Regions from separate parts of the Klebsiella electrica genome, predicted to be linked through region 2. Evidence: predicted binding sites of a transcription regulator. Region 2 holds the regulator's gene; the other holds the start of a gene.
The links. The regulator LexA, encoded in region 2, represses DNA repair genes until DNA is damaged. The targets are predictions, from matches to a motif close to TNCTGTATGTACATACAGNA.

Region 1: a site for LexA is predicted at 2,074-2,093, ahead of uvrB (excinuclease ABC subunit UvrB). Genes of this name have one in related genera too.

What each region holds. Positions count from the first base shown of each region.
Region 1 covers NZ_CP041247.1:3,671,473-3,682,956, forward strand. Annotated here, with positions in the region: gene uvrB (excinuclease ABC subunit UvrB) at 1-1,984, opposite strand, end outside; gene Electrica_RS17530 (ABC transporter ATP-binding protein) at 2,722-3,444, shown strand; gene bioD (dethiobiotin synthase) at 3,386-4,108, opposite strand; gene bioC (malonyl-ACP O-methyltransferase BioC) at 4,101-4,856, opposite strand; gene bioF (8-amino-7-oxononanoate synthase) at 4,840-5,997, opposite strand; gene bioB (biotin synthase BioB) at 5,994-7,034, opposite strand; gene bioA (adenosylmethionine--8-amino-7-oxononanoate transaminase) at 7,120-8,409, shown strand; gene Electrica_RS17560 (kinase inhibitor) at 8,480-8,956, shown strand; partial or broken gene Electrica_RS17565 (amino acid permease) at 10,039-10,350, opposite strand; gene hutH (histidine ammonia-lyase) at 10,552-11,484, opposite strand, start outside.
Region 2 covers NZ_CP041247.1:4,939,180-4,950,663, reverse strand. Annotated here, with positions in the region: gene plsB (glycerol-3-phosphate 1-O-acyltransferase PlsB) at 1-733, opposite strand, end outside; gene Electrica_RS23685 (diacylglycerol kinase) at 862-1,230, shown strand; gene lexA (transcriptional repressor LexA) at 1,450-2,058, shown strand; gene dinF (MATE family efflux transporter DinF) at 2,127-3,443, shown strand; gene Electrica_RS23670 (CsbD family protein) at 3,570-3,779, shown strand; gene zur (zinc uptake transcriptional repressor Zur) at 3,870-4,385, opposite strand; gene Electrica_RS23660 (cupin domain-containing protein) at 4,500-4,988, shown strand; gene dusA (tRNA dihydrouridine(20/20a) synthase DusA) at 5,092-6,090, shown strand; gene pspG (envelope stress response protein PspG) at 6,231-6,473, shown strand; gene Electrica_RS23645 (quinone oxidoreductase) at 6,832-7,815, opposite strand; gene dnaB (replicative DNA helicase) at 7,904-9,319, shown strand; gene alr (alanine racemase) at 9,532-10,611, shown strand; gene tyrB (aromatic amino acid transaminase) at 10,878-11,484, shown strand, end outside.

The DNA of each region.
Region 1 (11,484 bases), 1.3 Mb from region 2:
GCTGGTCGCGGATTTGCGCGGCCTCTTCGAACTCCAGATTCTGCGCATGTTGCATCATCTGCCCTTCCAGCTCGTGGATTCTCTGCTGTAGCGCTTTTGGCGTCAGCAGCACCTCCGGTATATCCGCCTCAACCGGCGAACGTGATTTTCCGCGCCCTTTGGCTTTGGTCTTCGCCAGATTGCTGCCGAGCTGCAGAATATCGACCACTTTTTTATTCAGCCCCTGCGGGGTAATGCCGTGCTCTTCGTTATAGCGCTGCTGCTTCTCACGGCGACGCTCGGTCTCGCTGATGGCTTTCGCCATCGAAGCGGTAATTTTATCGCCGTACAGAATCGCTTTACCGTTGATGTTACGCGCGGCGCGGCCAATGGTCTGAATCAGCGAGCGCTCCGAACGCAGGAAGCCCTCTTTATCGGCGTCCAGAATCGCCACCAGCGACACTTCCGGCATATCCAGCCCTTCACGCAGCAGGTTGATACCGACCAGGACATCGAACTCGCCCAGCCGCAGGTCGCGGATTATCTCCATACGCTCGACGGTATCGATATCGGAGTGCAGGTAGCGCACGCGCTCGCCGTGCTCTTCAAGATATTCGGTTAAATCTTCCGCCATCCGTTTAGTCAAAGTGGTGACCAGCACGCGCTCGTTAATGGCCACGCGGAGGCGAATTTCCGACAGCAGGTCATCGACCTGAGTCGCGACCGGACGCACTTCAATCAGCGGGTCAAGCAGCCCGGTCGGACGGACTACCTGATCGACCACCTCATCACCGGATTTATCCAGCTCATAAGGACCCGGCGTCGCCGAGACGTAAATGGTCTGCGGCGCCAGCGCTTCAAACTCTTCGAACTTCAGCGGGCGGTTGTCCAGCGCCGACGGCAGACGGAAGCCGTACTCCACCAGCGTCTCTTTACGCGCCCGGTCGCCGCGGTACATGCCGCCGATTTGCGGAATGGTGACGTGGGATTCGTCAATCACCAGCAAACCGTCTGCCGGCAGGTAGTCAAACAGCGTCGGCGGCGGTTCGCCCGGCCCGCGCCCGGAAAGATAGCGCGAGTAGTTTTCGATACCCGAGCAGTAGCCCAGCTCGTTCATCATTTCGAGGTCAAACTGCGTCCGCTGGGACAGCCGCTGCTCTTCGAGCAGCTTGTTGTTGTCCAGCAGCGTCTTCCGCCTGTCGGCCAGCTCGACTTTAATCTCCTCCATCGCCTGCACGATACGCTCGCGTGGCGTCACGTAGTGCGTTTTCGGGTAGATGGTGTAGCGGGGAATCGTCGATTCAACCTGACCGGTCAGCGGGTCGAACAGCGACAGCCGCTCAACCTCTTCATCAAACAGTTCGATACGCAGCGCAATATCGTCGGATTCCGCCGGAAAGACGTCGATCACTTCGCCGCGCACGCGGAAGGTGCCGCGCTGGAAGGCCTGATCGTTACGGGTATACTGCAACTCCGCCAGGCGGCGCAAAATCGCCCGCTGGTCGATCAGCATGCCGGTGGTCAGGTGCAGCATCATCTTCAGGTAAAGGTCCGGGTCGCCCAGACCATAGATAGCCGATACCGAGGCCACCACCACCACATCGCGCCGCTCAAGCAGCGCTTTGGTCGCCGACAGACGCATCTGCTCGATATGCTCGTTCACCGAGGCGTCTTTCTCGATGAAGGTATCTGAGCTCGGCACATAGGCTTCAGGCTGATAGTAATCGTAGTAGGAGACGAAATACTCCACCGCATTGTCCGGGAAGAACTCTTTCATTTCGCCGTACAGCTGCGCCGCCAGGGTCTTATTCGGCGCCAGCACCATCGTCGGACGCTGAAGATCGGCGATAATGTTAGCAATGGTGAACGTCTTGCCCGACCCGGTCACCCCCAGCAGCGTTTGATGCGCCAGACCATCTTCCAGCCCCTCTTCCAGGCGTCGGATAGCCTCCGGCTGGTCGCCAGAAGGACGGAATGCGGAATGCAGCGTGAACGTTTTACTCATATGTCTGACCCTGAAGAAGGATGAAGCGCCTGGTTAACTGCGGCAGGTGTTTAATTCTACCCTTCACGCTGACTTTTGCCAATAAATAATACTGGATATACAAACAGTATTCGATTACTGTTTGTACCTGAAATCATCCGCACTTGCGTCTTTTTGGGGCAAAAATGGGCCATCCTGCAGAATAATTCGCCGGCCAGTAGGGTTATCCCCAAAAAAATTTGTCATTTAACATTTGTCAAGCAAGGCGATGAATCTTTTATGGCAACAGGTGACACTTTCCTTACAACCATTGCTTTTATTTAACTAATTGATATTTAATAACATTAAACAAAAGACGGGTTTAGCGCCAATTCAGCCGCAGGCCGCGTAATCTCTAGCTTACCGCAAGTTCTCTAACTCTAATGCACAAGGTTATCCACAGGAATAGTGGATAACTGTCTGCAGGCCAAGGCTTCAGCCACCCCGCACAAATCGACCGTCGGTGAAAATCGGGCGCCTAAAAAAAATTATCGAATTATTTTTGATATTTATCAGCTAAGGGCACCTGCCTTTTTGTTGCTTTCTGCACCATTTTTCATAGGCCTCAGCACCGGGAGAGTGCAACCGTCTCGCTGACCCGCCTTCACCCCACCCTGCGACACCTGTCGGTACGGGAAAAAACCGAAACATCTTTTTCCTGGCAAGAGATTTGCAGAATCTTCATATCGCCCGCATTCCCCAAAAAGGAGAAAACGTCTATGTTGAGTCTACGCGCAGTCAATCAGTACTACGGAAATCAGCACACGCTATGGAATGTCGACCTTGAACTTCAGCCGGGAGAGTGCACCTGCGTGATGGGACTGCAGGGGATGGGGAAAACCACGCTGGTAAACTGCATTACCGGGCATCTCCCGGTGGCCAGCGGCAGCATGACCTGGCATGAGGCTGGTTCACCGCCTTGTGATATCACGCCGCTCTCCGCCCATTCACGCTCGATTATTGGCATCGGCTATGTCCCGCAGGACCGGCGGATCTTTTCTCAGCTGAGCGTGGAGGAGAATCTGCATATTGCGCTGGCCGCCGGAGGGAATCCGGACGTCGCCGTAAAAGGGGAAATTTACGATTTTTTTCCGGACCTCTACGGACGACGTCAGCATAAAGGCGCCATGCTGTCAGAGGATGACCAGTACCAGCTGGCGCTGGCGCGAGCGCTGGTTGTCCGGCCGCGACTGCTGATTCTTGATGAGCCTTCGCGCGGCAGCGGACAGCACTTCTTGCATAAGCTGGGCGACCTGCTGGTGCGTCTGAACCGCGACATCGGCTTAACGGTGCTGCTTGCGGAACAGCACCTGCCGTTTATTCGCCGGGTAGCAGACCGTTTTTGCCTGCTGCATCGCGGACGCAACGTGGCGCAAGGCCGCGTTATCCAGCTGGATGAACCGCTGCTGGCGCAGTGGATGACGCCCGATCCAGCGCGCTGAGATCCAGGTACTGGCCGAGATCCTCACGCTGCGAGGCCTCCGCCAGCCACGGGATCTCGCCAAGCAACGGGGTCGCAAGCCGATCGGTGAGGGCCGCCAGATATTCCGCATGGCGTTTACCCGGCGGCTGGATATCGTTTGCAATCCAGCCCACCAGCGGCAGCCCGGCCTGACGTACCGCCTGGGCCGTCAGCAGCGCGTGGTTGATGCAGCCAAGCTTAATACCGACCACCAGAATGACCGGCAGCTGTTCGTCGCGTACCCAGTCAGCAAAACTCAGCGTTGCGGACAGCGGCGTAAACCAGCCCCCCGCCCCTTCGACCAGCACCCATTCCGCCAGCGTCTCCAGTTCTCGCAGCCCGGCAGAAAGCGCATCGCCGCGAATCGGCCGTCCTTCCTCCGCGCTCGCGATATGCGGTGAAGTCGGTTCGGCGAAGGTAAAGGGGTTGACCTGCGCATAGCTCAGCGCCACAGCGCTATTGCGCTGGAGCGCCAGCGCATCATCGTTACGCAGCCCGTGTGCCGTCCGCTCACTCCCGGAAGCCACCGGTTTATAGCCCGCGCTCTTCAGGCCCGCCAGCCTTGCCGCCTGTAACAGGGCGCAGCTGGCGACCGTCTTACCGACCTCAGTGTCGGTTCCGGTGACGAAAAAACGTTTAGTCACGTGCAATGACTCCTGTAAAAAGATGGTACGTCAGCGGGCACTGGCCCTGCTGTTTTGGCCAGGCCAGCTGCAGCTGACGCAGTTTTCCCCGGCTCAACGGCGCCGCGCTGCGCCCCTGATGCAAATGTGTTGCCCCAATCCCTTTGAGCGAACGCATCGCGCTCAGGGCATCGGCAAACGGCAGGCTAACGGCGTGAACCTCGCCGACGGCACGCCGCCCGGCCAGCGCTTCGCGCACCGCCTGTTCGCTGAGAAAACGGTTGGCATGGGGATGCGCATCAATGGCGCGCCAGGCCTGATTCAGTTCGGGCAGCGAGTCGGCCAGCAAGGTGGTGAATGCCACCCGACCGCCGGGGCGCACCACCCGGCACAGCTCATCGAGCGCGCCGGACAGACTCTCGCACCACTGCACCGCCAGATTGCTCCACGCCAGATCGACGCAGCCATCGGCCAGCGGCAGCGACTCAATATCCCCTTCGAGGTAACGCTGTGCGCACTCGTCGCGCTGCGCCTGGGCCAGCATCTCAACCGACAGATCCAGCGCCGTCACATCACTGCCGGCATCGCGCCAGTAGCGGCTCATGCTGCCGGGTCCGCAGCCAGCGTCCAGTACCACTGAAAAGGTGCGGCCCTGGAGCCGGCGCAGCAGCAGTTCGGCGCTGTAACGCTGCAACGCGTCGTGTTGCGAATAGTGGCTGGCCGCCCGACCAAAGGCCGCGGCCACCGCCCGTTTATTCACCGCCGCCATGCAGCACCTCCAGCAGACGGGTAATATCAGTCGGCTCATGGGCCGCGGTCAGCGTCAGGCGCAGCCGCGCGCTGCCTGCCGGCACCGTCGGCGGACGAATGGCCGTTGCCCAGCAGCCCTGCTCGCGCAGGCGTGCCGCCAGCTGCAACGCTCGCGTATTGTCGCCGACGATCAGCGGCTGAATCGCGCTGTGCGAGGCGCTCAGTTCCCCCGGAAAGCCGGCCATACCGTCGCGAAATTGCGCCACGCGGCTGGCCAGTTTTTCCCGCCGCTGCTGGCCGTCATCGCTGCGGATCACCGCCAGCGCGGCGCTCAGCGCAACCGCCTGGGCTGGCGGCATGGCGGTGCTGTAAATCAGATGGCGGGCAAACTGCAGCAGATAATCCGCCAGCGCCTCGTCACACAAAACCGCCGCGCCGCTGACGCCAAAGGCTTTACCAAAGGTCACCACCAGCAGCTCAGGACGCACGTTCTGCGCATGGCAACTGCCGCGCCCCTCTTCACCCACTGTGCCAATGCCGTGCGCATCATCCACCAGCAGCCAGCCGCCGGCGGCCCGGGTGGTTCGGCTGATGGCGCTGAGCGGGGCGCTGTCGCCATCCATGCTGAAGACCCCTTCCGTCACCACCAGTTGCTGACCCGCCAGCGGTTTGGCCAGCAGGGTGTCCAGTTGCTGCACATCATTGTGCGCAAAGCGCCGGAGCTGCGCCGGGCTCAGGTTGGCCGCCTCAAGCAGCGAAGCGTGGCTCAGCCGATCCGCGACGATGCGATCGTCCCTGGCGAGCAGGGCGGCAATCAGCGCCTGGTTAGCGGCAAACCCGGAAATAAACAGCAGCGCGCGCGGATACCCCAGCCAGTCCGCCAGGCTCTCTTCCAGCTCACGATGCGCTTCGCTGTAACCGCTGACGTGGCCGGAGCCGCCGGAGCCCACGCCGTAACGCGCCGCCCCCTGCTGCCAGGCGGCGATAATCTGCGGATGCTGGCTCAGCCCAAGATAATCGTTGCTGGAGAAATTCAGCCAGCGCTGACCTTCGCGGATGAGCCAACGCCCGGCCCCCTGCGCCACCGGCTGGCGGCGGCGAAAGGTATCCGCCTGCCGCCGCTCGCTCAGCGCCTGGTCGATGCGTTGCGACCAGCTCATATCACCGCCGCGTTGTAGTATTCCTCGGTATCGGGGTTATTCAGCGCATGTTCCAGACGCTGCTGCTGCTCGTTATCGCCTTCCAGCACCGCCGTCTGCTGCGGGTTAAGCCCCAGCTTACGGAACAGCTGCAGGTCTTTGTCCTCTTCCGGGTTCGGCGTGGTCAACAGCTTGCAACCGTAGAAAATCGAGTTCGCCCCGGCCATAAAACACATCGCCTGGGTCTGTTCATTCATCTGCTCGCGGCCAGCGGAAAGACGCACGTACGAGGTCGGCATCATGATGCGCGCCACTGCAATGGTGCGGATAAAATCAAAGGCGTCGACATCGTCGTTATCGGCCAGCGGCGTGCCCTTCACCTTAACCAGCATGTTGATTGGTACGCTCTCCGGCGGCGTCGGCAGGTTAGCCAGCTGTAGCAGCAGGCCGGCGCGATCTTTCTCGGTTTCGCCTAAGCCGACGATGCCGCCCGAACACACTTTAATCCCGGCGTCGCGCACTTTGTCGAGGGTGTCCAGACGCTCCTGATAGGTGCGGGTGGTGATGATGTTGCCGTAAAATTCCGGCGAGGTATCGAGGTTGTGGTTGTAGTAGTCCAGCCCGGCTCCCGCGAGGCGCTGCGCCTGACTATCGGTTAAGGTCCCGAGGGTCATGCAAGACTCCAGTCCCAGTTCCTTAACGCCTTTCACCATCTGCTCAAGGTACGGCATATCGCGATCGTTAGGGTTCTTCCACGCCGCCCCCATGCAGAAGCGGGTGGAACCGGCATTTTTTGCCTGGCGCGCGGACTCCAGCACCTGCTCCACTTCCATCAGACGCTCTGACTCGAGGCCGGTTTTGTAGCGCGCGCTCTGCGGGCAATATTTGCAATCTTCCGGGCAGGCGCCGGTTTTAATCGACAGCAGCGTGCTGACCTGCACCTGGCGTGGGTCAAAGTGCTGGCGATGGATCTGCTGGGCCTCGAACAGCAGATCTAACAATGGTTTATTAAACAACTCGGTAACTTGCGACATTGTCCAGCGTGCGTGGTGAGCCATTGGCCTCTCCAAAGGGTTTTGTTAATTGTTGGTTCGGTTTATACTCGTAAACCTAAATGTTTTCAAAATGGTTTACAAGTCACTTATGACAACGGACGATCTCGCCTTCGATCGGCGCCACATCTGGCACCCCTACACTTCCATGACCTCTCCTCTGCCGGTATATCCGGTGGTTGCCGCCCACGGCTGCGAGCTGTCTCTCGCCAGCGGCGAGCAGCTGATCGACGGGATGTCTTCATGGTGGGCGGCAATCCACGGCTACAATCACCCGCGTTTAAATGCGGCGATGAAAGCGCAGATTGAGCAGATGTCGCACGTGATGTTTGGCGGTATTACCCACCCTTCGGCGGTGGCGCTGTGCCGCCAGCTGGTGGCGATGACCCCGGAGTCGCTGGAGTGCGTATTCCTCGCCGACTCGGGTTCGGTGGCGGTGGAAGTGGCGATGAAAATGGCCCTGCAGTACTGGCAGGCCAAAGGCGAACCGCGTCGGCGTTTTCTCACCTTCCGCAACGGCTACCACGGCGATACCTTTGGCGCGATGTCGGTCTGCGATCCGGATAACTCCATGCACAGTCTGTGGCAGGGCTATTTGCCGGATAACCTGTTCGCCCCGGCGCCGCAGAGCCGCTTCGGTGGCGAGTGGGATGAACGGGATCTGGTGCCGTTTGCCCGCCTGATGGCAGCCCATCGCGATGAGATCGCGGCGGTGATTCTTGAGCCGGTCGTACAGGGCGCAGGCGGCATGAGGATGTATCATCCTGAGTGGCTGAAGCGCATTCGCAAGATGTGCGATCGTGAGGGCATTCTGTTGATTGCCGATGAGATTGCCACCGGATTTGGCCGGACCGGCAAGCTGTTTGCCTGCGAACACGCGGGCATCGCCCCGGATATTTTATGTCTCGGCAAAGCGCTGACCGGCGGCACCATGACGCTGTCGGCGACCCTCACCACCCGACCGGTCGCTGAGACCATCAGCAACGGCGAAGCCGGCTGCTTTATGCATGGCCCGACCTTTATGGGCAACCCTCTGGCCTGCGCGGTGGCGGCAGAAAGCCTGCGGCTGCTGGAAAGCGGCGAATGGCAAGGCCAGGTCGCCGCGATTGAAGCGCAGCTTAATGTCGAGCTGGCTCCGGCCCGGGAATCCCCGCGGGTCGCCGATGTCCGCGTGCTCGGCGCCATCGGCGTGGTGGAAACGTGCCGCCCGGTCAATATGGCCGCGCTACAGCGCTTCTTCGTCGAACAGGGGGTATGGATTCGCCCGTTCGGCCGCCTGATTTACCTGATGCCACCGTACGTGATTACCCCGCAGCAGCTGACGCGCCTGACCGAGGCGGTTAACGCGGCGGTGCTCAACGATACATTTTTTCGCGAATAAGCAGCGGAAACTGGCCGTCAACAGGACTACACTTCTTTGTTAATCAGTCGATTATCCCAGAGGAGACGTCATGAAAGTAATCAGTCACGATCTGCAGGATGGCGGGAAATTGCCCCACCGCCATGTTTTTAACGGCATGGGCTACGATGGCGATAATATCTCGCCGCATCTGGCGTGGGATGAGGTGCCTGACGGGACGAAAAGCTTTGTCGTGACCTGTTACGATCCCGATGCGCCCACCGGATCCGGCTGGTGGCACTGGCTGGTCGCCAATCTGCCGGCGGAAACGCGCGAACTGCCGCAGGGCGCCGGCTCCGGTCTGACTCCGCTGCCGGCCAGCGCAATCGAAACCCGCACCGATTTCGGCGTGCCCGGCTACGGCGGCGCGGCGCCGCCAAAAGGGGAAAGCCATCGCTACATCTTTACGGTGCATGCGCTGGATGTCGAGAAGATTGATGTCGATGAAGGGGCAAGCGGCGCGGTGGTCGGTTTTAACGTCCATTTTCATTCGTTGGGCAGCGCATCCATCACCGCCCTGTTTATCTGACCTTCTCTCGCCAGTCCTCCCCGGGTGGCGGCTTGCGCCTGACCCGGGCGACCACACCTCGTAGCCCCGGTAAGCGCAGTGCCACCGGGAAGCATCTCGGGTGGCGGCTTGCGCCTGACCCGGGCGACCACAACTCCCTGTAGCCCCGGTAAGCGCTGCGCAACCGGGGGAATATCCCGGGTCGCAGCTTGCGCCTGACCCGGGCGACCACACCCCGTAGCCCCGGTAAGCGCTACGCTACCGGGGGAATATCCCGGGTGGCGGCTTGCGCCTGACCCGGGCTACCACACCCTGTAGCCCCGGTAAGCGCTGCGCCACCGGGGGAACATCCCGGGTGGCGGCTTGCGCCTGACCCGGGCGACCACACCTCGTAGCCCCGGTAAGCGCAGCGCCACCGGGGAACATCCCGGGTGGCGGCTTGCGTCTGATCCTGGCGACCACACACCTCGTAGCCCCGGTAAGCGCAGCGCAACCGGGGGAGCCTCCCGGGTGGCGGCTTGCACCTGACCCGGGCGACCACACCCTGTAGCCCCGGTAAGCGCAGCGCTACCGGGGGAATATCCCGGGTCGCGGCTTGCGCCTGACCCGGGCCACCACAACACCTGTAGCCCCGGTAAGCGCTGCGCAACCGGGGGAACATCCCGGGTGGCGGCTTGCGCCTGACCCGGGCGACCACACCCTGTAGCCCCGGTAAGCGCAGCGCAACCGGGGGAGCCTCCCGGGTCGCGGCTTATGCCTGACCCGGGCTACCACACCTCGTAGCCCCGGTAAGCGCAGCGCCACCGGGGAACATCCCGGGTGGCGGCTTGCGCCTGACCCGGGCGACCACACACCTCGTAGCCCCGGTAAGCGCTGCGCCACCGGGGGAATATCCCGGGTCGCGTCTTGCACCTGACCCGGGCGACCACACCTCGTAGCCCCGGTAAGCGCTGCGCAACCGGGGAGCATCCAGGGTCGCGGCTTACGCCTGACCCGGGCGACCACACCTCGTAGCCCCGGTAAGCGCAGCGCAACCGGGGGAGCCTCCCGGGTCGCGGCTTATGCCTGACCCGGGCGACCACACCTCGTAGCCCCGGTAAGCGCAGCGCCACCGCCGCCAGCAGCGCCACGCCCATCACCACTACCGTCATCCACGGCACGCCGTTGCTGGCAATGCGCTGGAAACTTTCAGGCACCATCCCCTCTTTTGCCATGCCGTACATCATGCGACCGGTGCCAAAAATATCGCTGTTGATGGCTGAAATACTGGCGCTGATCACGATGATATTGAGGATTGTTGCCGCAGCCGGGATCCCCAGGCCGCTAAAAATGAGCACGAACGGGCTGCCCTGCTCGCCAAAGCTGTTCCACGGAAAAATAGCCATCAGGATCGCCAGCGTGCAGACATAGAACAGCCCGGTGCCGATGGCGGAACCGAGCGCAATAAAGCGAATATGTCGGGCATTCAGCCCACACAGCAGGTGTGGCTTTTGTGGCGATTGTGGTGGTTGTTGTATATACAAGTGTCCTGATAATTTTTGTATGACGACAAATATGCGTGTAGGACGGCCGGGGGGAGCTTATCCCCCCGACGCGGGTACAGAAAACAACGAGGATCAGATGACGGCAGGGAGCAGTCGCGTCAGGTGACGTGCCGCCAGAAGCGCAATAGCGTTATCGATATCCGGGGCGAAGAAGCGATCGTGGGTGTAATGCGAAACCCGCTCGCGCAGCAGATGACGCGCCTCTTCCAGCAGCGGGCTGCTGGCCAGCCCTTCGCGCATATCCAGCCCCTGGACGGCGGCCAGCCACTCCACGGCCAGCACGCCGCGGGTGTTTTCCGCCATCGCCCACAGGCGGCGACCGGCGGCCGGCGCCATCGAGACGTGATCTTCCTGGTTCGCCGACGTCGGTAGGCTATCCACGCTGTGCGGATGCGCCAGCGCTTTGTTCTCGCTGGCTAACGCCGCAGCGGTCACCTGGGCAATCATAAAGCCGGAGTTGACGCCGCCGTTTTTCACGAGGAAAGGCGGCAGTTGCGACATATGGCTGTCCATCATCAGCGCAATACGACGCTCAGACAGCGAACCGATTTCGGCAATCGCCAGCGCAATATTATCCGCCGCCATCGCCACCGGTTCGGCATGGAAGTTACCGCCGGAGATCACTTCGTTCTCACTGGCGAAGACCAGCGGGTTGTCCGACACCGCGTTGGCCTCAATCAGCAGGACTTCGGCGGCCTGGCGAATCTGGGTCAGACAGGCGCCCATGACCTGCGGCTGACAGCGCAGTGAGTATGGGTCCTGCACTTTAGTACAGTTGTGATGCGACTGCGAAATCTCGCTGCCGTCGGCCAGCACATGGCGGTACAGCGCCGCAGCGTCAATTTGCCCACGCTGGCCGCGCGCATCGTGAATACGCGCATCAAACGGACGGCGCGAACCCAGCGCCGCTTCGGTGGTTAACGCGCCGCATACGATAGCGGAAGCGAACAGGTCTTCCGCCTCAAACAGGCCGCGCAGCGCAAACGCCGTCGATGCCTGAGTGCC
Region 2 (11,484 bases):
GCGCCTTCTCATGGGAGATTTTCTTACTGCGCGCTTCATCTTCCACCGCGCGGGCGATAGCTTTCGACGCCAGCAGCTTATTGAACAGATCCTGACGCGCCGGCAGGCGCGGGCCGACGGCGGCCAGACGCTGGCGGGCGAAGTGCATACGTGCGACGCGGGCCAGCTTCTGGGCGATAATTTTGTCGGTGCCGTGTTCGGTGGCCATTCGGCGCAGAGAAACCGGCGGCGAGAAACGGACAAAGCTGTCACGTCCCAGCCACAGCACAGCGAAGAACTTCTGGATGCCATTCAGCATGCGCAGCGGCGGGTTAACTTCGCCTTTTTCACGCCCCGGCGCACGACCAAACATCACCGACACCGGCACCATTTGCACATCCAGGTCGGGGTGGTTGCGGTGCAGATCCAGGTAGTCGTGGAACAGCTTTATCGACTCTTCTTTCGGCGCGTAGTAGGTAAAGACGCGCGGACCGCCGTGGATAAATACGTAGCGCGGCAGCAGCGCGCCGTCGATTTCCAGCGGTTCAAGCGGATCGGGTAAATCGTGCTCCAGGCACTGGGCGCGCAGGGTCAGCAGGTCCGCCTTTGAATTATAAGGCAGGACGTACATGATAGGACGCGAGGTATCCAGCCCTAATTCCTGAGCAGGTTCTGCGGGAATAGACTTGCTTTTTACCAGCACCCGTAATGGTAAATTCAGTAATTTATAGTAAATTCGTTGCCAGCCGGACATAAACGATGTGAAGCCTCTGGTTAATCATGCAAATGCGCGGCAAGAATAACAGAAAGTGCGCAAAATTTCCGTTGCCACGCGGCAAACGCGTACACTCATTGACGTCATTTACATAAAAGGTTCTTTTAATGGCCAATAATACCACTGGGTTAACCCGAATCATTAAAGCGGCAGGTTATTCCTGGAAAGGGTTCCGTGCGGCATGGATAAATGAGGCCGCATTTCGGCAAGAAGGCGTCGCCGCCATTGTTGCCGTGGCGATCGCCTTCTGGCTGGACGTGGACGCCGTCACGCGTGTGCTGCTGATAGGCTCGGTCCTGATAGTGATGATAGTCGAAATTCTTAATAGCGCGATTGAGGCGGTGGTGGACCGTATTGGCCCGGAACATCATGAGCTGTCCGGTCGGGCGAAAGATATGGGCTCCGCGGCGGTGCTGCTGGCCATCGTGATCGCGCTTACCACCTGGTGCCTCTTACTATGGGCCCGCTACCACTAAGCGGCCATTTTGCGAGATGTCCCGCTTCGCTATGTCTTCCCGGCGAGCGGGCGACCCCGATAGGCTTTTGCCCGGACGGCGGCAAGCCCCCGTGGCGCAGTGAGCTATCGGGGACACAAAATGGAAAGAATCTCCTGATTTTTGTGTGAAATTTGATTCCAAAATCACCGTTAGCTGTATATACTCACAGCATAACTGTATATACACCCAGGGGGCGGGATGAAAGCGTTAACGACCAGGCAGCAAGAGGTGTTTGATCTCATTCGGGATCACATCAGCCAGACGGGCATGCCGCCGACGCGTGCGGAAATTGCTCAGCGCTTGGGGTTCCGTTCTCCAAACGCGGCGGAAGAACACCTGAAAGCGCTGGCGCGTAAGGGCGCGATCGAGATTATCTCCGGCGCCTCCCGGGGGATTCGCCTGCTGACGGAAGAAGAACCTGGCCTGCCGTTGATTGGCCGCGTGGCGGCCGGTGAGCCGCTGCTGGCCCAGCAGCATATCGAAGGCCACTTCCAGGTCGATCCGGCGATGTTCAAACCGAACGCTGACTTTTTGCTGCGGGTTAGCGGCATGTCAATGAAAGATATCGGGATTCTCGATGGCGATCTGCTGGCGGTCCATAAAACTCAGGATGTACGCAACGGTCAGGTTGTTGTGGCGCGCATTGACGAAGAGGTGACCGTTAAGCGTCTTAAAAAACAGGGTAACATCGTCGAACTCCTGCCAGAAAACAGCGAATTTTCCCCTATCGTGGTGAATCTACGCGAGCAAAACTTCACTATCGAAGGGCTGGCCGTTGGCGTGATTCGCAACGGTGAGTGGCTGTAACGCTTTCCCCACGCAGCATCGTCTGATGCATGATGCTGCGCAGTCTCCTTCCGCTCAGGCGCTTTCTCATGTTCTTTAACGCCGCTGATAAGGCCCTGTGGCGCCTGGCGCTACCCATGATTTTCTCCAATATCACCGTTCCGCTGCTGGGACTGGTGGATACTGCCGTGATTGGCCATCTCGACAGCCCGGTTTACCTCGGCGGTGTCGCGGTCGGCGCGACGGCCACCAGCTTTCTCTTCATGCTGCTGCTTTTCCTGCGGATGAGCACCACCGGGCTGACGGCGCAGGCCTTTGGCGCAAAAGATCCTCTGCGCCTGGCGCGGGCGCTGGTGCAGCCGCTGGGGCTGGCAACAGGCGCCGGCCTGCTGATTGTACTTTTCCGTACCCCGCTTATCGATCTGGCGTTGCATATTGTTGGCGGCAATGACGCGGTGCTGGAGCAGGCGCGGCGCTTTCTCGACATCCGCTGGCTGAGCGCGCCGGCATCGCTGGCAAACCTGGTGCTGCTCGGTTGGCTGTTGGGCGTGCAGTATGCCCGGGCGCCGGTGATTTTGCTGATCGTCGGCAATCTGCTGAATATCGTACTCGACCTGTGGCTGGTGATGGGCCTGCAGATGAACGTGCAGGGCGCTGCGCTGGCGACGGTGAGCGCCGAATATGTCACCTTGATCATCGGGCTGCTGATGGCAAGGCGCGTGCTGGCGCTGCGCGGCGTGTCATTTGCCCTGCTCCGGCACGCGTGGCGCGGCGACCTGCGCCGCTTGCTGGCGCTCAATCGCGACATCATGCTGCGCTCTCTGCTGCTCCAGCTCTGCTTTGGCGCGGTGACCGTCTTCGGCGCCCGCCTTGGCGGTGAGGTAGTCGCCGTCAACGCGCTCCTGATGACTATGCTGACCTTCACCGCCTATGCCCTGGATGGTTTCGCTTATGCCGTGGAAGCGCACTCCGGACAGGCGTACGGCGCGCGTGACGGTAGCCAGTTGCTTGATGTCTGGCGGGCGGCCTGCCGTCAGTCGGGAATGGTGGCGCTGGCTTTTGCGGCGACCTATGCCGTGGCGGGACAGCAGATTATCGCCCTGTTGACCTCGCTGCCCTCGCTTCAACTGCTTGCCGATCGCTACCTGATCTGGCAGATCGTGCTGCCGGTGATTGGCGTGTGGTGTTATTTGCTGGATGGCATGTTCATCGGTGCGACGCGCGGGGCTGAGATGCGCAACAGCATGGCGGTGGCGGCGGCGGGGTTCGCCCTGACGCTGTTGACGCTGCCGGTCCTCGGCAACCATGCGCTATGGCTGGCACTGGCGGTGTTTCTCGCGTTGCGCGGTCTGTCGCTGGCGGTCATCTGGCGGCGACACTGGCAGCGCGGCACCTGGTTTTCGTAGCGATTTTTGATGTGTAATTGGTTAAAGATTCCGAATAATAAATTCAACTCAGAATTCTTATCTATAGTTAATACTATGTCCGGCACACAGCGGGCTGTTAACTCACCGAACGATGAGGATTGAATTATGAACAAAGACGAAATCGGCGGTAACTGGAAACAGTTGAAAGGTAAAGCAAAAGAAAAATGGGGCAAGCTGACTGATGACGATATGACCGTCATTGAGGGCAAGCGTGACCAGCTGGTCGGTAAAATCCAGGAACGCTATGGGTACGCCAAAGAGCAGGCGGAGAAAGAAGTGGCTGACTGGGAGCGAAAAAACGATCGCCGCGGGTAGCGGCGAGTGTTAACGATTAACCCTTGGTTATTGCCTGCCCGATGGTACATGGAGGTACCGGCAACCCGGATTTCCGCTGCGGCAATAGCCTCAGCGGGCTTTCTTTTTAATCTGAATCGTATGGTCGTGATGGCAGTGTCCCGGAGTGCTACAGGCTTCGACCTCGACACAATCCGCACACAGGCCGTGCGCCTCAATCACATTATGGCGTAGCGCAAAACCCATTCTCGCCGCCAGCGTATGCATAATGTCTTCAACGCCTTCGGCACACTCTTCTTTGACCACGCCGCAGCGATCGCAGATAAACATGGCTGAGCTATGGGTCGGCTGATCGAAAAGATGGCACAGCACGTAGCTGTTGGTCGATTCCACCTTGTGCACGAACCCCTGTTCCAGCAAAAACTCCAGCGCCCGGTAGACCGTCGGCGGTTTCGCCTGCGGCTCTTTCTCACGCAGCAGGTCGAGCAGGTCATAGGCGCTAATCGCCCCTTGCTGAAGGCTCATCAAACGCAACACTTCCAGGCGCTGCGGAGTCAGGCGCACGCCGCGCTGTGCGCAGAGCTTTTCAGCGTGCGCTAACATTTCTTGCGAAGTGGTCTTATTCATGAGCATCCTCTGGTTGTGTGAGTCTTAAGTTGTTACTTTATCACGATCCAGGCAAAACGCCGAGAACCGGCAGCTTGTGCTATACCTGATGCATCTCATTTTCGGGAGAAAACGATGAAACGACCTGATTGCATTCGACATTGGCGCGAACTGGAAGGTCCAGATGATGCCACTTATCCCAATAACCCGGAGCGTTTTTCCATCGGCGCGCCGCTGGCGCGGGGGTTAAGGCTCAACCGGCTGGGTATTCATCACGAACGTTTGCCCCCGGGCCGTCGAACCTCTTATCCCCATGCTGAGAGTGATGAAGAAGAGTTTATCTATGTGCTGGATGGCTACCCTGAAGTCTGGATTAACGGCTACCTGTGGAAGCTTGAGCCGGGCGACAGCGTCGGTTTTCCGGCCGGAACCGGGGTATGTCATACCTTTTTGAATAATACCGACCAGGAAGTTCGCTTGTTAGTGGTGGGGGAGTCAAACAAAAAATTTAACCGCATCTACTATCCGCTGAACCCGGAATATGCCGCCGTGCGTCAGGATCGCTGGGTCGATCATCCGCCGCAATTTTTCGGCCCGCACGACGGCAAACCGCGCCGACGCTAGCTCGTCAAGCAGAGGCAGCGCAGCCGTCGTGGTGCGCTGCCTCTGTGATTTATCTTTGTGCTATAGTAGCGCCCCTTTTTATCCGGATGCCTGTTTATTCGCCATGATGCCAGAACCAACATCTCACGCTTTTGCCGCCCATCGTTTTTCCATCGCGCCGATGCTCGACTGGACAGACCGGCACTGTCGCTATTTCCTGCGCCTGCTGTCGCGCCATACGCTGCTGTATACCGAAATGGTGACGACCGGGGCGATTATTCATGGCAAAGGCGATTATCTGGCCTATAGCGAAGAAGAGCATCCGCTGGCCCTGCAGCTGGGGGGCAGCGATCCGGCGGCGCTCGCGCAGTGCGCGAAACTGGCGGAGGTGCGCGGCTACGATGAGATCAACCTCAACGTCGGCTGTCCGTCCGACCGGGTGCAAAACGGGATGTTCGGCGCCTGCCTGATGGGCAATGCGCAGCTGGTCGCGGACTGCATCAAAGCGATGCGCGACGTGGTCTCTATCCCGGTCACGGTAAAAACCCGTATCGGCATCGATGATCAGGACAGCTATGAATTCCTGTGTGATTTCATCAATACCGTCTCCGGAAACGGAGAGTGCGAGATGTTTATCATCCACGCCCGTAAAGCCTGGCTCTCCGGCTTGAGCCCAAAAGAAAACCGTGAAATTCCACCGCTGGATTATCCGCGCGTTTATCAGCTGAAACGCGACTTCCCGAACCTGACGATGGCGCTCAACGGCGGAATTAAGTCACTGGAAGAGGCGAAGTTGCATCTTGAGCATATGGATGGCGTGATGGTGGGGCGCGAGGCCTATCAGAACCCGGGGATCCTGACGTCGGTCGACCGGGAGATCTTTGCGATGGATAGTGCCGACAGCGACCCGATCGCCGTGGTGCGGGCGATGTATCCGTATATCGAGCGTGAGCTGAGCAACGGCACCTATCTGGGCCATATCACGCGCCATATGCTGGGCCTGTTCCAGGGCATCCCGGGCGCGCGGCAGTGGCGCCGCTACCTGAGTGAAAATGCGCACAAGGCCGGGGCGGATATCAACGTGCTGGAACATGCGCTGCAGCTGGTTGCCGATAAGCGTTAATCTTGCGCTAAAATTTAGTCAAATACGCCACGCCCTGATCTCATCGTCAGGGCGTTTTTGTTTAAATTCAATATATTAAGTTTGGCACGTTTCTTGTAATACCCGGAGAGTCATTCGGTTATTTCTTTGGGGAGAAGACGATGCTGGAACTCTTATTTGTCATTGGATTTTTTGTCATGTTGCTGGTCACCGGCGTGTCGATTCTGGGGATTCTTGCCGCGATTGTCGTGGCGACGGTGCTGATGTTCGTTGGCGGGCTGTTTGCGATGATGATTAAACTGCTGCCGTGGCTGCTATTAGCCATTGCGGTCGTGTGGGTGATTCGGTCGATAAATACGCCAAAAGCGACAGACTACCGCAGCAACAACCGCTGGCGTTATTAAGGGAGTGAGCGGTCGGTCACAACCTGAAGAATTTTGCATAGAACAGCGTAGGTTTTGCTTATTAAATCTGTCACTATTAGCGCGTTAACCAATTCATCGCGCTGTACCCTACATACAGCCGAACTAAAAAAAGTCAGGGCTTCCGTATGGAAGCCCTAAACTTTTCTCCCCCTCCCGTCATACTTCAGACTACAGGTGCGTTGGCTGTGTTAACTCACCCCGGTCACTTACTGGAGTAAGCTCCCGGGGATTCGTTATCTTGCCGCCTTCCTGTAGCCCGAATTATTTAGGGAGGGCTTCTCGTCATACTTCAGACTACAGGGGCGCTGGCCAGGTTAACCTTGCCTTGATTCACCCGTTACGGCAGCAGCAGGCTTGAGCCTTCAGTGGCGCGGCTTTCCAGCACTTCATGTGCGCGTCGGGCATCGGTGAGGGCATATTTCTGGCTGTCCGCCACGTCAACGTTAATCGCGCCGCTGGCAATCAACGAAAACAGTTCGCTGCTGGCTTCCGCCAGCTCTTGACGGTTGGTGATATAGCCTTGCAGCGAAGGGCGGGTGACATACAGCGACCCTTTCTGATTGAGGATCCCCAGATTGACGCCGGTTACCGGGCCGGAAGAGTTACCGAAGCTGACCATCAGCCCCCGGCGCTGCAGGCAATCGAGCGACGCTTCCCAGGTGTCTTTGCCCACGGAATCGTAGACCACGTGGACTTTTTTCCCTTCGGTTATCTCTTTTAAGCGTTCAACGATATTTTCTTCGCGATAGTTGATCACCTGCCAGGCGCCGGCCTGCTTTGCCCGCTGCGCTTTTTGCGCGCTGCCGACGGTACCAATCAGTTTAGCGCCCAGCGCCTTCGCCCACTGGCAGGCGATCAGCCCGACGCCGCCGGCCGCCGCATGAAACAGAAACGCTTCGCCGGGCTTGATTTCGTAGGTTTTTCGCAGCAGGTAATAGACCGTCAGCCCTTTCAGGAACGATGCGGCCGCCTGTTCAAAGGAGATAGCGTCCGGCAAAAGAGCGGCCTTATCGGCAACCACATTATGTACCGAGCTGTAGGCGCCCAGCGCTGACTGGGCGTAGACGACGCGGTCGCCTGCTTTAATGTGCTGCACGCTGCGCCCGACTTTCGTCACCACGCCGGCGGCTTCGGTACCCAGGCCGCTTGGCAGAGACGGCGGCGGGTAGAGGCCGCTGCGGATGTAGGTATCGATATAGTTAATACCGATGGCCTTATTTTCTACCTGGATCTCGTTTTCTTGCGGATCCGCAGGGGTAAATTCTACGGCTTTGAGCACATCCGGCCCACCGTGTTGTTCAAATTCTATTCGTATTGCCATAGCTCTCTCCAGTTTCATTTGGGTGGGTCAAAACAGAGACCTGTGCTAATATTTCGACCCCATCTCTATCCCGGTATCTGTATTCAATATGGCAGGAAATAAACCCTTCAACAAACCGCAGACTGAACCCCGTGAGCGCGATCCGCAGGTCGCCGGGTTAAAAGTCCCGCCGCACTCGATTGAAGCGGAACAGTCGGTGTTGGGCGGTTTAATGCTGGACAACGAACGCTGGGACGACGTCGCCGAGCGCGTTGTGGCGGAAGATTTTTATACCCGCCCACACCGCCATATCTTTGTTGAAATGGCGCGTCTGCAGGAGACCGGTAGCCCGATCGACCTGATCACGCTGGCGGAATCGCTGGAGCGTCAGGGACAGCTGGACAGCGTTGGCGGATTCGCGTATCTGGCGGAACTGTCAAAAAATACGCCAAGTGCGGCGAACATCAGCGCCTATGCGGATATCGTCCGTGAACGTGCCGTTGTTCGTGAGATGATCTCGGTGGCCAATGAAATCGCCGAGGCGGGTTTCGACCCCCAGGGCCGTACCAGCGAAGACCTGCTCGACCTGGCCGAATCCCGGGTGTTCAAGATTGCCGAAAGCCGCGCCAACAAAGATGAAGGCCCGAAGAATATCGCCGACGTCCTCGATGCGACCGTTGCGCGTATCGAGCAACTGTTCCAGCAGCCGCATGACGGAGTCACCGGGGTCAATACCGGCTATGACGATCTGAACAAAAAGACCGCCGGCCTGCAGCCGTCGGATCTGATTATTGTTGCCGCGCGTCCATCGATGGGTAAGACAACATTTGCGATGAACCTCGTTGAAAATGCGGCGATGTTACAAGACAAGCCGGTACTTATCTTCAGTCTTGAGATGCCATCAGAACAGATTATGATGCGTTCCCTGGCATCGCTGTCACGGGTCGATCAGACCCGTATTCGTACCGGCCAGCTGGACGATGAAGACTGGGCGCGTATCTCCGGTACCATGGGGATCCTGCTGGAAAAACGCAATATCTACATCGATGACTCCTCCGGCCTGACGCCGACGGAAGTTCGCTCCCGCGCGCGGCGTATCGCCCGTGAACACGGCGGCATCGGCCTGATTATGATCGACTACCTGCAGCTGATGCGCGTACCGTCGCTTTCCGATAATCGTACGTTGGAAATTGCGGAAATTTCCCGTTCGTTAAAAGCGTTGGCGAAAGAGCTACAGGTACCGGTGGTGGCGCTGTCGCAGCTTAACCGCTCGCTGGAACAACGTGCCGATAAACGCCCGGTGAACTCCGACTTGCGTGAATCTGGCTCCATTGAACAGGATGCCGACTTAATCATGTTTATCTATCGTGATGAGGTCTATCACGAGAACAGCGATTTAAAAGGCATCGCGGAAATTATTATTGGTAAACAGCGTAACGGGCCTATCGGGACGGTACGTCTGACCTTTAACGGGCAGTGGTCGCGCTTTGATAATTATGCGGGACCACAGTACGACGACGAATAAATCGCCGTCATTCTTCGCGCCGCAGGGATGTTGACTACGCCTGCTCGCTCCGGTCGCTTAGGGGACTAAGTTCGCGGGACTCTCAGGTTTGTCGCGTGACCCGGACTGCGTCCTCGCCCTTCGGGGCCAGCGCAGGCGCTGTTCAAAAACGCCAGCGCGTTTTTGTCCTGCAACACGAATGATTTAAGCGATCTTTTTATCAAGGAATTTAAATGCAAGCGGCAACTGTTGTGATTAACCGCCGCGCTCTGCGACACAACCTGCAACGTCTGCGTGAACTGGCGCCTGCCAGTAAACTGGTTGCAGTGGTGAAAGCGAACGCTTACGGACACGGTCTTCTTGAGACCGCGCGAACGCTCCCTGATGCCGATGCCTTTGGCGTCGCCCGTCTCGAAGAAGCCTTGCGCCTGCGCGCTGGCGGTATCACGAAACCGGTCCTGCTACTGGAAGGTTTCTTTGATGCGGCCGATCTGCCGGTGATTTCCGCGCAGCAACTGCACACGGCGGTACACAGCCCGGAGCAACTGGAGGCGCTGGAGCAGGCTGAGTTGCCTGAGCCCGTCACCGTCTGGATGAAACTGGACACCGGGATGCATCGCCTGGGCGTCCTGCCGGAACAGGCGGACGCCTTCTGGCAGCGTCTGAGTCAGTGCAAAAATGTGCGCCAGCCGGTCAATATCGTCAGCCACTTTGCGCGGGCGGATGAGCCAGCATGCGGCGCCACCGAACGCCAGCTGGATATTTTCACCACCTTCAGTGAAGACAAGCCCGGCCTGCGTTCCATCGCGGCATCGGGCGGAATTTTGCTGTGGCCGCAGTCGCATTTTGACTGGGTCCGCCCGGGCATCATCCTGTACGGCGTCTCGCCGCTGGATAGCCCCTCCACCGGCGCAGATTTCGGTTGTCAGCCGGTAATGTCGCTGACGTCGAGTCTGATTGCCGTACGCGAACATAAAGCGGGTGAGCCGGTAGGTTATGGCGGGACCTGGGTGAGTGAACGTGATACCCGGTTAGGCGTGGTGGCGATGGGTTACGGCGACGGCTACCCGCGCGCGGCGCCCAGCGGTACGCCGGTGCTGGTTAACGGCCGGGAAGTGCCGATTGTGGGTCGTGTGGCGATGGATATGATTTGCGTCGATCTGGGGCCTGAGGCGCAGGATAAGTCCGGCGACCCGGTGGTGCTGTGGGGAGACGGTCTGCCCGTCGAACGTATTGCCGCACTGACGAATGTGAGTGCTTACGAACTTATTACCCGCCTGACCTCCAGGGTATCGATGAAGTACGTGGATTAAGCGTACGTCGGGTCGATACATTGCGGTTGTGACATCTCCGGCAGCGCTGCGCTGACCGGGGCTGTTGCCTGGAACCGGCGCCGGACCGGCAAGGCGTTTACGCCGCGAGCCGGGAGATTCCCCCCTGAGGGCGAGCGAGGGACATGCGATCCTCGCCGACTTTCCACCAACTATCCACCAACTATCCGTCAACATCCTCTCGATCTTCTTCTGCTTCCGGTTTATTGTGTTATGACCTGCCTCTCGTAAACCCGGAGAAACATCACGTGTTTCAAAAAGTTGACGCCTACGCTGGCGATCCTATTCTCTCCTTGATGGAGCGTTTTAAAGAAGATCCGCGTAGTGACAAAGTAAACCTTAGTATCGGCCTCTATTACAACGAAGACGGGATTATCCCGCAGCTACAGGCGGTTGCTGAAGCGGAAGCGCGTCTTAACGCTCAGCCGCACGGCGCCTCGTTGTATCTACCGATGGAAGGGCTGAACGCTTATCGCAACGCGATTGCCCCGCTGTTGTTCGGTGCAGAACACCCGGTGCTGGTGCAAAACCGCGTCGCTTCTATTCAGACGCTGGGCGGTTCCGGTGCCTTGAAAGTGGGCGCCGATTTTCTAAAACGCTACTTCCCGGGGTCTCGCGTTTGGGTCAGCGACCCGACCTGGGAAAACCATATCGCCATATTCGAAGGGGCTGGCTTCGAAGTAAGCACTTACCCTTGGTTTGATAACGAGACCAACGGCGTGCGTTTTGATGCGCTGCTGGCGAAACTGCAGACCCTGCCTGAGCGCGACATCGTGCTGCTGCATCCGTGCTGCCATAACCCGACGGGCGCCGATCTGAATCATGCCCAGTGGGATCTCATTGCCGAGGTGCTGA